One region of the Thalassotalea castellviae genome, then DNA from elsewhere that is predicted to be linked to it. Evidence: predicted binding sites of a transcription regulator. Region 1 holds the regulator's gene; each other region holds the start of a gene.

Evidence for each region. The regulator sigma-54, encoded in region 1, starts transcription at its own class of promoters, with help from an activator protein. The targets are predictions, from matches to a motif close to GTTGGCACGNNNNTNGNNT.
Region 2: the regulator sigma-54 is predicted to act here: its motif matches at 2,045-2,063, upstream of fliE (flagellar hook-basal body complex protein FliE).
Region 3: the regulator sigma-54 is predicted to act here: its motif matches at 1,612-1,630, upstream of RM573_RS05640 (EF-hand domain-containing protein).

The regions. Positions count from the first base shown of each region.
Region 1 covers NZ_JAVRIF010000003.1:45,050-48,797, reverse strand. Annotated here, with positions in the region: gene lptA (lipopolysaccharide transport periplasmic protein LptA) at 1-542, shown strand, start outside; gene lptC (LPS export ABC transporter periplasmic protein LptC) at 1-22, shown strand, start outside; gene lptB (LPS export ABC transporter ATP-binding protein) at 539-1,270, shown strand; gene RM573_RS06550 (RNA polymerase factor sigma-54) at 1,338-2,846, shown strand; gene hpf (ribosome hibernation promoting factor) at 2,870-3,157, shown strand; gene ptsN (PTS IIA-like nitrogen regulatory protein PtsN) at 3,185-3,637, shown strand; gene rapZ (RNase adapter RapZ) at 3,662-3,748, shown strand, end outside.
Region 2 covers NZ_JAVRIF010000002.1:179,058-182,805, forward strand. Annotated here, with positions in the region: gene fliF (flagellar basal-body MS-ring/collar protein FliF) at 1-1,582, opposite strand, end outside; gene fliE (flagellar hook-basal body complex protein FliE) at 1,657-1,992, opposite strand; gene RM573_RS04530 (sigma-54-dependent transcriptional regulator) at 2,314-3,654, opposite strand; gene RM573_RS04535 (sensor histidine kinase) at 3,641-3,748, opposite strand, start outside.
Region 3 covers NZ_JAVRIF010000002.1:432,597-436,344, forward strand. Annotated here, with positions in the region: gene RM573_RS05630 (pseudouridine synthase) at 6-734, opposite strand; gene RM573_RS05635 (hypothetical protein) at 777-1,103, opposite strand; gene RM573_RS05640 (EF-hand domain-containing protein) at 1,203-1,550, opposite strand; gene RM573_RS05645 (sensor histidine kinase) at 1,901-3,391, shown strand; gene RM573_RS05650 (hypothetical protein) at 3,394-3,748, shown strand, end outside.

The DNA.
Region 1 (3,748 bases):
ATTTCAACCTATTAAAAACTAGTTGTTTGGCTTTAGGGGTAACCTTAAGTCTTTCATATAGTGTTATAGCAGCAAAAGTTGATTTGAATGAAGAAATCAAAATTGATGCTTCTAGACAAGCAGCTGATCTCAAAAATAAAATATTTAGTTACATTGATAATGTCATTATTACCCAAGGCTCTTTAACAATAAAAGCAGACCTAGTGCAAGTTGTGACAGAAGCCACGAGTAACGAAAAAACATATATTGCCAAAGGGCAACCAGCAACGTTCGAACAAATATTGGAAGACGGAACGCCTATTTATCTGCAAGCAAATGAAATTAAATATCAACCTGAAAAAAATACGGTGATGATTTCAGGAAATGCTGAACTTCGTCAAGAAGGCAGCAAAGTCAGTGGCACCACTATCAGTTATAATTTTTTGACCGAACAAGTACAGGCAAGCAGTGACGACAATGCTAGAGTACAAACGGTATTACAACCGAAAAACCTTGAGAAAAAAAAGTTAGATAAAAAATCGTTGGATAATAAAAATAAATGACCACTGCCACCTTAATTGCCAATAATTTGGCAAAAGCCTACAAAGGCCGAAAAGTCGTAAAGAACGTTGGTATGAAAGTGCAAGAAGGCCAAGTTGTCGGATTGCTCGGTCCAAATGGTGCCGGTAAAACAACTTCGTTTTATATGATAGTTGGTTTAGTCAATAGTGATAGCGGTTCAATCATCTTAAATGATGAAGATATTACTTTACTCCCTATGCATGAAAGAGCCCGAAAAGGTATCGGATACCTTCCACAGGAAGCTTCCATTTTCCGTAAGCTAACGGTTTATGAAAATATTATGGCGATTTTGCAAACCCGTAAAGATTTAGATGATATCAGTAGAGAAGAAAAGCTTGAGCATCTCGTTGAAGAATTTAATATAGGTCATATCAAAGATAATTTAGGCATGAGCTTATCCGGTGGCGAACGACGCCGAGTTGAAATTGCGAGAGCACTAGCGGCAGAGCCCAAATTTATCTTACTTGATGAGCCTTTTGCTGGCGTTGATCCAATTTCAGTAGGTGATATAAAAAAAATTATCCTACACTTAAAACAACGTGGCATTGGAATTTTAATCACAGATCACAATGTTCGTGAAACATTAGACGTTTGTGAGCATGCATATATTGTTAGTCACGGTGAATTAATCGCGGAAGGCAATGCAGATCAAATTCTTGCGAATCAACAAGTAAGAGATGTATACCTTGGTGAGCAATTCACGCTATAGTTACACAAAGCTTTGATAAAAAGTAAAAATCAATATGAAGCTAGAAAATAGGAAAATAATACGATAAATGCGCCCTAGTCTGCAGCTCCGAATAGGACAACAACTCACCATGACTCCACAATTGCAACAAGCGATTAAGCTTTTGCAATTGTCGACGTTGGATCTTCAGCAAGAAATCCAAGAAGCTCTTGAAAGTAATCCATTATTAGAAGTAGATGAATCAACCCCAAGTGACAATGATGCGCAATCGGATAACTTAGAAGAAGCATTTTCTGCTGGTGTAACAGAACAAAACACTAAAACATCCGACGGCAGTGAAGATTCAGCTCCTACTATCGATGAAATTAGTACAACGGAAGCTATGGATAAATCTGAGATCCCTGAAGAGCTCAACATAGACACTACCTGGGAAGAAAGCTACAGTGCTGGCGTTTCAAATACCGGTGCCAGTGCACCTGCTTCAGAAGATTATACTTATCAGGGCGAAACAACGGACTCCATTCAAGACCATTTACGCTGGCAAATGGAGTTAACGCCATTTTCAGAAACGGACCTTGCCATCGCGACGGCTATTATTGATGCCATCGATGATGCTGGCTATTTAAGAGTCAGTGTTGAAGAAATTCTTGAAGCGATGGGCAATGAAGAAGTTGAACTTGATGAAGTTGAAGCCGTACTTAAACGTATTAATATGTTTGATCCTGTTGGCGTTGGGGCTCGCTCTATCTCAGAATGTTTAACCATTCAATTAAATCAATTTGATAAAGAAACGCCTTGGTTAAAAGAAAGTAAGCTGATCATTAATGAATATATCGACTTATTAGGTAACCGAGATTATCGCCAAATCATGCGGAAAACGCGTTTAAAAGAAGATCAACTACGCGAAGTGATCAAGCTAATTCAATCGCTGGATCCAAGACCAGGTGATAGTGTCATTAAAGGTGATGATCAATATGTCATCCCTGATGTTTCGGTCGAAAAGAAAAATGGTCGTTGGATGGTTGAATTAAACCCAGATACAGCACCACGACTATCGGTTAATCAGCAATATGCCTCCATGGCACGAAATATGAAATCATCGACAGACAGTCAGTTTATACGTTCAAACCTACAAGAAGCTAAATGGTTTATTAAAAGCTTAGAAAGCCGAAATGATACATTGTTAAAAGTCTCTAACTGCATTGTACAACGCCAACAAGGCTTCTTTGAACACGGGCCAGAAGCAATGCGACCTATGGTACTCAATGATATTGCAGAAGCGGTAGATATGCATGAGTCCACTATTTCCCGTGTTACGACCCAAAAATATATGCATACACCTAGAGGAATCTTTGAATTAAAATATTTCTTCTCTAGCCACGTAAGCACAGAAAATGGTGGAGAATGTTCATCCACCGCAATTCGAGCTTTAATTAAAAAGTTGGTCGCTGCAGAAATTCCAGCCAAACCATTAAGTGATAGTAAAATGGCGGAATTACTTGCAGAACAAGGCATTAATGTCGCCAGAAGAACCATTGCCAAGTATCGAGAATCATTGTCAATTCCTCCTTCTAACCAACGAAAAAGTCTACTTTAACAACTAAATAAGGATCTAAGCTTATGCAAATTAATCTTGCTGGTCATCATGTTGAAATTACTGAAGCTTTACGTGAAAGTGTCAATACAAAATTTGCCAAGTTAGAACGACATTTTGATCATATAAATAATGTTCATGTGGTATTGACGGTAGAAAAGCTGAATCAAATTGCGGAAGCAACAGCCCACCTTAACGGAACAGAAATACACGCAAAAGCCGAAAATGCCGATATGTATGCTTCAATCGATGCTTTAGTTAATAAACTCGATAAACAAGTTTTAAAGTACAAAGGCAAAATCAACCAACATTAATCCATCGTCTATTTCAACACGAGCATTATGAAATTAACTGAACTTATTAACGAGAACTGCACCTTGTGTGCAGTTCATGCTACTAGCAAAAAGCGTATTTTAGAATTATTATGTGAAAAAGCTGCCGAGTCTTATACTGATTTTAACACTTATTCACTGCTTGAAAGTCTAATGGCACGTGAAAAAATGGGTTCAACTGGGATAGGTAATGGTATCGCGATCCCACACGGTAGATTAACTGATGGGGGTAAAGTCGTTGTCGTGATTGCCACAACAGAGTCTCCAATTGATTTTGATGCGATAGATAATAGACCCGTCGATATTTTTATTGCTTTATTCGTACCCGAAGAAAATTGTCAACAACATTTATCCACGCTACAAAGCATTGCACAAATTTTTAGTGATAAACAAACTTGCAAACTGGTCCGAAAATGTCACTCGAGTTCAGAGCTTTTCAATTTATTGAAAAATAATAACTAAACCTTAGTACCAAGGATTTCGACAATGAAACTCATCATCGTTAGTGGCCGTTCAGGATCAGGAAAAAGTGTCGCATTAAGAGTGCTGGAAGATTTAGGTTATTATTGTGTT
Region 2 (3,748 bases), on a different contig from region 1:
ATGTTAGCATATCCATAGTTTCATCACCTAAGTCAATATGAGAATCAAGTGATTTGTCACCATAGTCTGACGGTGTTTGATCTGGGTAAATTAAGCGTTTTAACATCGGACGAACAACCGCTAATATCAAGATGATAATAACTAACGCTCCCATGCCTAGTTTTAACATTTTAAAGAACCAAGCTTCTTGATAAAACGGTACTGCTTCTACCTCGTCAACAACAGAACGAGAGAAAGGTAAAGTAACGACTTCAAGAGCATCACCCCGTTGTAAATCAAAGCCTATGCTGCCTTGCAATAAACGGCGGATATTTGAAAGTTCTTCAACCGAGCGAGGAACTTGAGTCGTAGTCGGTTGAGCATCTTCAACCCCTTCAGCTGGCGGCACTGTTGATGATAAGTAATCAAGGGCAACTGACACACTGATACGACGAATAACGCCCGTTTGTTGTTTCGTATAACTAACAGCTTCATCTAACTCGTAGTTTTTTGTCGACTCGACATGCTTACGACTTGGCATAGCTTTTTGTGCATTGCCTGAGGTTGCATTTTCTGGAATATTTGAATCTAGTGGAGGTTGATTGGTTAATGCCCCTGGAATACCACCTAAAGCGCCACCTAATGTATTATCTTCTACTTTCATTTCACTGCGAAGAGCTGGTAAATCAGAATTGTAACGTCGTTGTGTTTCTTCGGTATTAGTGAAATCCATGGTTACGTCAACCTGCGCGGTATAGTTACCTAACCCCACAACAGGAATAAGAATACTGTCAATTTTATCCATATATTCTTTTTCACGTTTTTGTTCTATTTCAAACTCTTTTCTTGAACGTGATGAAACAGAGTCTTGCGAACCAGAATTTAATAATCGACCATTTTGATCTGTGACAGTGACTCGGTTTGGATCTAAACTTTGTACCGCAGAAGCAACAATATCAACAACCGAATCAACTTCTTCTTCTGATAATAAACGCCCTTTACGTAACGTTAGTACCACAGTTGCCGATGGATTTTTCTCACGTTTTGCAAACACATTATCTCGTGGAATAGCTAATAAGACCCTTGCACGACTAATGGTTTGTAATTCTTCAATCGTTCTTGCTAATTGTTGCTCACGCGAATGTTTTAATCTTTCTCGTTCAAGGCGCTGACTCACACCAAACCCCATATCTTGCATAATGATATCACTACCTTGATCAGGCTCATCAGCTAGGCCTTCACGAGCCAACAATAGACGGATGTTTTGGTATTCTTCGGCAGGAACAGAGATAGTATTATTTTCTTGACGATAATCGACTTTATTCGCATCAAGAAAATCCATGGTTTTTATTAATTGTTCAGTCGGCAGCTTTGTCAGATAGCGATATTCAGGTTGATTCGCCCACATAATTACAAATACCGCAATCGCTAAACAAATCGCTAGTGCCATAATCAGAGTAAGCTGACGTAAAATATCAACATTGCCCATCGCAGATGCAAAGCCTGATTTTTGCTCATCAATGTTACTCTCTGCATTATCAGCAGCGACTAAATCTGATCCTGAATCAGGTGCTGCTAATGCTGTATTGCTTATATCTGCCACTTCACTTCTCCGCTTGCTTCAACTGCGTTACTACGTTTTTTAACTCTAAATGCTTGACTAAACTGATTAAACACCTAAACCTGCATTGACATGATTTCTTTATAAGCTTCAACAAACTTATTACGTACTTGCACCGTTGCATCAAATGCTATACTTGCTTTTGCTGCGGTTACCATAGTATCCGCTAACGTTACACTTCTATCGCCCATCTCAAAAGCATTACGCTTATCTTTGGCTTCATGCTGCACATCATTAACCGCATTAACGGCTTGCTTAAGCATACTGCCAAAGTCGCTTGTTGATTGGTTAACAGGAGTAATATTGTTTTCAACATTTGACATACGATTGCCCATCGCTTCAAGCTGCATATTTTGCATCTGGGCATAAAGTGAATTCGTTTTGATATCCATGTTTTTTCTCGCTTGTGTCAATATTTTGTATATTTAACGCTGTAACGAGTTACTGCAAGCAAGGTGCCAAGAATAAACTCAAAATTTTCGGAAGGGAATTAAGCAAATTAATTCATTTTATATCAGTTAGTTACATTATTACTAACACTTGAAAAACTATGTATTAAAGCTGAGTTTATGAAAGAATCTTAGGTTAATATCAGAGAAATCCTCCGTGATTCTGCATTTAAAACCAACAGAAATAAAAGAGTGGTATTAAACGAAAACAATAGAAAAAACACCAACAAGCTAAGCTCATTGGTGTTAATGCTTTGATATAATTTAAGCCGGTATTTGAATACCTGAATCACGCATTCGTGCAATTTTATAACGTAAAGTGCGTGGACTGATCCCTAATCGTTCAGCGACATCCTTACGACTTCCTCGACATGCTTGTAAAGTATCGAGAATAATTTGATGTTCTTGCAGTTTTAACTCATGACCTAATTTATCTTCAGTGACGGTTTCAGTTGGCGATTCAATCAGTACCGGCGTATCAAAGTTTTCGATAAGTAAATCGCTAGCATCAATTTTTTGCTCACTATGTAAAATTAATGCACGTTGTACAACATTATCAAGTTCCCGCACGTTGCCAGGCCAATGGTAAGCAAGTAGCTTGCTGCGCGCAGCTGCAGTGAACTCCGGTATCGCTTCGCCACTTTTTTGACATAAGCGTTCGACTAAATGTTTAGCAAGTGGAATGATATCGTCGCTTCGTTCAGACAGCGCTAACCAAGTCAGTGGGAAAACATTTAAACGATAATATAAATCTTCCCTAAAAACTCCCGCTTTCACCGCTTCTTTTAAATCACGGTTACTGGTTGCTATGACACGAACATCTAGTTGAATGGTTTTTCTTCCAGCCAAGCGCTCGACTTCACGCTCTTGTAAAACACGAAGAATTTTTGCTTGTAATGCTAAATCCATCTCCGTGATTTCATCTAATAAAATGGTACCACCTTGCGCTTGCTCAAACTTACCAGGACAAGCTTGAACCGCCCCAGTAAATGCCCCTTTTTCGTAGCCAAATAAGGTAGCTTCCAACATGTTTTCAGGGATCGCCGCACAGTTAATTGCGACAAAAGGAGCTTCGTGTCGAGCTGAATTGTAATGAACATATTGAGCCAGAACTTCTTTACCCGATCCACTAGGGCCAAGCACCATCACAGATGCATCCGTAGTCGCAACTTTTTTCGCAAGTGCTAATAATTTAATACTTTTCTTATCGGCAACAACGGGTTCAAAGATGTCTTGCGTTTGCAAAGGGATATACTGGTTAACCATGTTTAATAAAACTTCTGGAGCGAATGGCTTTGCCATATAATTGCTCGCCCCGTCTTTAATTGCCTGAACAGCATCATCAATAGTGCCATAAGCGGTCATGATCAACATCGGAATTTTCGGATAGGTAGATTTAATACTTTTCAGTAAAGATAATCCTGACATGCCGCCCATTTGAACATCGCTGACAACCAAATCAACCGCCTGGTTTTTCAATAACAATAACGCTGTTTCTCCTGAATCAGCTTCTACACATTGGTAGCCTGCTAAGTGCAGAGTATCAACTAATGCTTCGCGCAAGCCTTCATCATCTTCTACTACTAAAATTTTACTTTGAGTCATGCGCATTCTCCTGTTGAAAGTTAAATTCACTCTCTTTGGTAACACTTCTTTTTGAAAAGCCTTCACTTACCAGCCCTTCACCCACCAATAACGG
Region 3 (3,748 bases), on a different contig from region 1:
TCCGTTTACGCTTTGCTAAATATATTATTCACTTCGTCGCGAGTTAACGAGCGACTTTCCCCTGGCATGAGCTTCGCATCTAACTCGAGTGAGCCCACCGACCTGCGATGCAATGCTATAACGGGGTTTTGAAAACGGCCAAACATCCGTTTAATTTGATGATACTTACCTTCATATAACTGAACTTCTAACTGATGTTCATCAATAACCGTTAAAAATGCGGGCATAGTGGTAATATCTTCATACTGAAAATACATCCCTTTAACGAAAGCATCGATATATGATTGTTCTTGCTCTTTGTTAATGGCATGTTTAACGGTTACCAGATATTTTTTTGCCACTTTATGCTCAGGAGACATTAATCGCTCTGACCAACGACTATCATTGGTGAGTAATACGAGTCCTGAGGTATTAAGATCTAAACGACCGACAATATGTAGTTCATTTTTAGCCGGATGGTTGATTAAATCAATCACTGTTCGATGCTGTTCGTCAACCGTGGCGCACACCACACCAACAGGTTTATGTAGCATTAAGTAAAAAGCTTGATTATTTTGCAGTGTTTCGCCGTCTAACTGAACATGAGAAAATTTATTAATAATATAGCCAATTTCATTAATCGCCTGCCCATCTACTGAAATTCGCTTTTGCGCTAACATTAATCGCACGTCACGACGACTAATGTGCAAATGCTCACCAATAAAACGGTCTAAGCGAGTATGTGATATTGACATAGTAAATGAATACACTAAAAAGTTTAGTGAAAGTTTACCAAGTTATTTCACTAACTTTAATATCGACTGAGGTTTTTCTGGTTGAATAATCACACTTTGTGATTTTAATTGATCGTTTTTAAAGCGATCAAAATGTGCAGTTTTAGCGCCCATTTTACGGCAAAACTGCTTAAATGTTTGAAGGTCTTGAAAAGTATACGGGTTATCATCTGCTGTCATTAATCCATCAATATATATAGCATCTCCGTTACAATTAATATTGGCGATGGCACTATATTTATCACCATAGTTTTTTGTTCTCAGTGCTCTTACGGTTTTAATTTCAAAAAACCAATCGTCCATTTTTATATAACGTTGCATGTCATTCATTCGTCTTACCTTAAAAAAAGAGCCGACTGAGGTTGGGAGAAACAGCCGGCTTAAATGGGGGAATAAGCAAAACTTACTTGATGTCTTTTATCAAAAAAATTACTTCACTTGTGCTATATATTGGTTAAATTCCGCTTCACTAATACCTGAATCGGTATTGAGATCCATTTTGGCAAATAGAGCGACTAATTTCTCACTTTTGCTTGATTGAATTTCGGCTTTACTTAATAAACCATCTTTATTTACGTCAAATTTTTCAACCAAGCTTGCAAACTTACTTGGTGCTTTAGTTTCAGAAATCACTTTAACTTCGCTGGTTTTCACTGCTGCTTTCATGTCATTATTAACCGCTAGTTTTGCATCACCTTCGTTAGCATGTGCTACATAAGAACCGATGGCACAAGTTAAAACTACTGCAGTTACTTTTTTTAAACTAATTGTATTCATTATTTTATCCTTTCTTTTTGTTATCAACGTCAGTCTCTAACATGAGACATACAAACAGACATTGCACACGACGTACCAAGTATTTAAGTAATTGATAATAAAGAAATTAAATAAAAATCATTGTCAGTTATTGTCGCTAATAAGAGACAGTTAAATAAATTTATAATTATTCCCCCCTAACTACTGAGTTAAAGAATAAAAATTTACTATATTTATCAATAAGTAAGGTCGATAAACAACCACAAAACAACACTGTCACCAATTAGAGACAGTGTTGTTTTTTTGCTGAAATACCGTAAAAATACAACGACATCATTTTACTCATAAAATATATTCATTAAGGTTGCCGATTGAAAAAGCCGATAAAAAAATGGCGGATAGAAACTGTTTTAAATTTTTCTGGTATCCGCCAATGGTCAATAAAGTCACTTACCCTTATCGGTTTTAGTTTAGTTGCTATCCCGCTAACATTTGCCTTGCTATATGGCGCAAATCAAGTCAATAAACTTTCACAACAAGGTAGTTCTGCGATTATCAATGTTGCTGAGTTAGTTAAAATAAACCGACAACTCAGCATTGAAATGAATAAATTGCAACGTTTTGCAAGTCAATATGTGGTGTTAGAAGAACAAGGGTTATACGAACAATTTATTCAACAAAAAGATAAATTAACGCAAATGATCACAACAGAAATGGTGATCTATCAAGACGAGCCACTCAATCAATTAAGCCAGCAACTATTCACAGAAATAGAACAATTAAATCTACATCAACCAAATTCAATCAATGTCAGTAAAAAATCGTTAGAGTTACTCCAAGAAGAATTCAAAGCATTGTCATCGGTCAGTCAAATGATAAATTTTCGCAGTAATGAGTTAATTAGTTCACACGCCCAACAGATGAAAATTTCCGCGGATAGCTTAAGAACAACCATGTTGAACAGTTTGTTAAGTATTCCGCTGACAATTGTGATTGCAGGGGTGTTTATTCTATTGATCATTCGTCCTTTAAGACAATTATCAGCTAAAATTTATCGGTTAGAACAAGGTCATTTTCAACAAAAAATCACTTTTTCGGGTTCGAAAGAAATTAAAGAAATAGCCGACGCGTTAGAGTTAATGCGAGCAAGGTTACATGCCTTAGAATTACAAAAATCAAGTTTCATTCGCCATATTTCTCACGAATTGAAAACCCCGTTAGCGGCAATTCGTGAAGGTACTGAGTTATTGTATGATAATAGCGTGGGCCCATTAAACGACGACCAACAAGAAATCACTAATATTCTTAAAGTGAGCGTGTCTCGTTTACAAAACTTAATTGAAGATTTATTAGATTTTAATATCGTACTTGACTCAACAAGTTTGCAAGATGCTGAAAAGTCTCAATTAACATCTATTATTGAACAAAGTATCAACGACAGAAAATTAGACATTCAAAGTAAGCAAGTCACTGTCGACTCTGATTTAACCCCATTGATAGTTCAAACGAATGCGAAACAACTGTCTGTCATATTAGATAACATTCTCTCAAATGCGATAAAATACTCACCTCAAGGTGGAAAAATCACAATTCAGTCATACCTAGAAAGTCATGAAATAATATTGAAGATTATCGATCAAGGCCCTGGAATCCCGAGCAGTGCTCAACAACAAGTGTTCGACGCCTTTTATCAAGGTCCTCCTCCTAACGATAGTAATATAAAAAGTAGTGGCCTAGGTTTAACCATTGTCAAAGAATTATTAATGCGCCTAAATGGCGATATTAAATTAACCTCTTTTCCCGCTCCAAAGCATGGGTTAATGGTAACCTTACGCTTTCCATATCATGTTCAAGGCAAATAAAAATGATGATTGATTTAATGAAAACAATTCGCTTTTCACGCTTAAAAATGACGCCGTTGCTATTATTATTCTTTATTCATTTGACTGGCTGTCAGCTCACCGAAAAAAGTAACGATGACTCACAATATAGTCACTATTATTTGTGGTTAAAAAGCTTATCGAATCAAGAGTTACTCAAAGAAACAGACAAACAAAAACAAAATATTACGGATGGGTATTTTAAAGCTGAAGTTAACTTAGCCCTATTGTACGCGCTGCCCAACTCGCCAATATATAATCCATACACAGCAAAAACCACATTAAATAAACTGACAATCCCCCCTGAGCAAGCGGTACAAATGTCAGCGGCAGATTTTG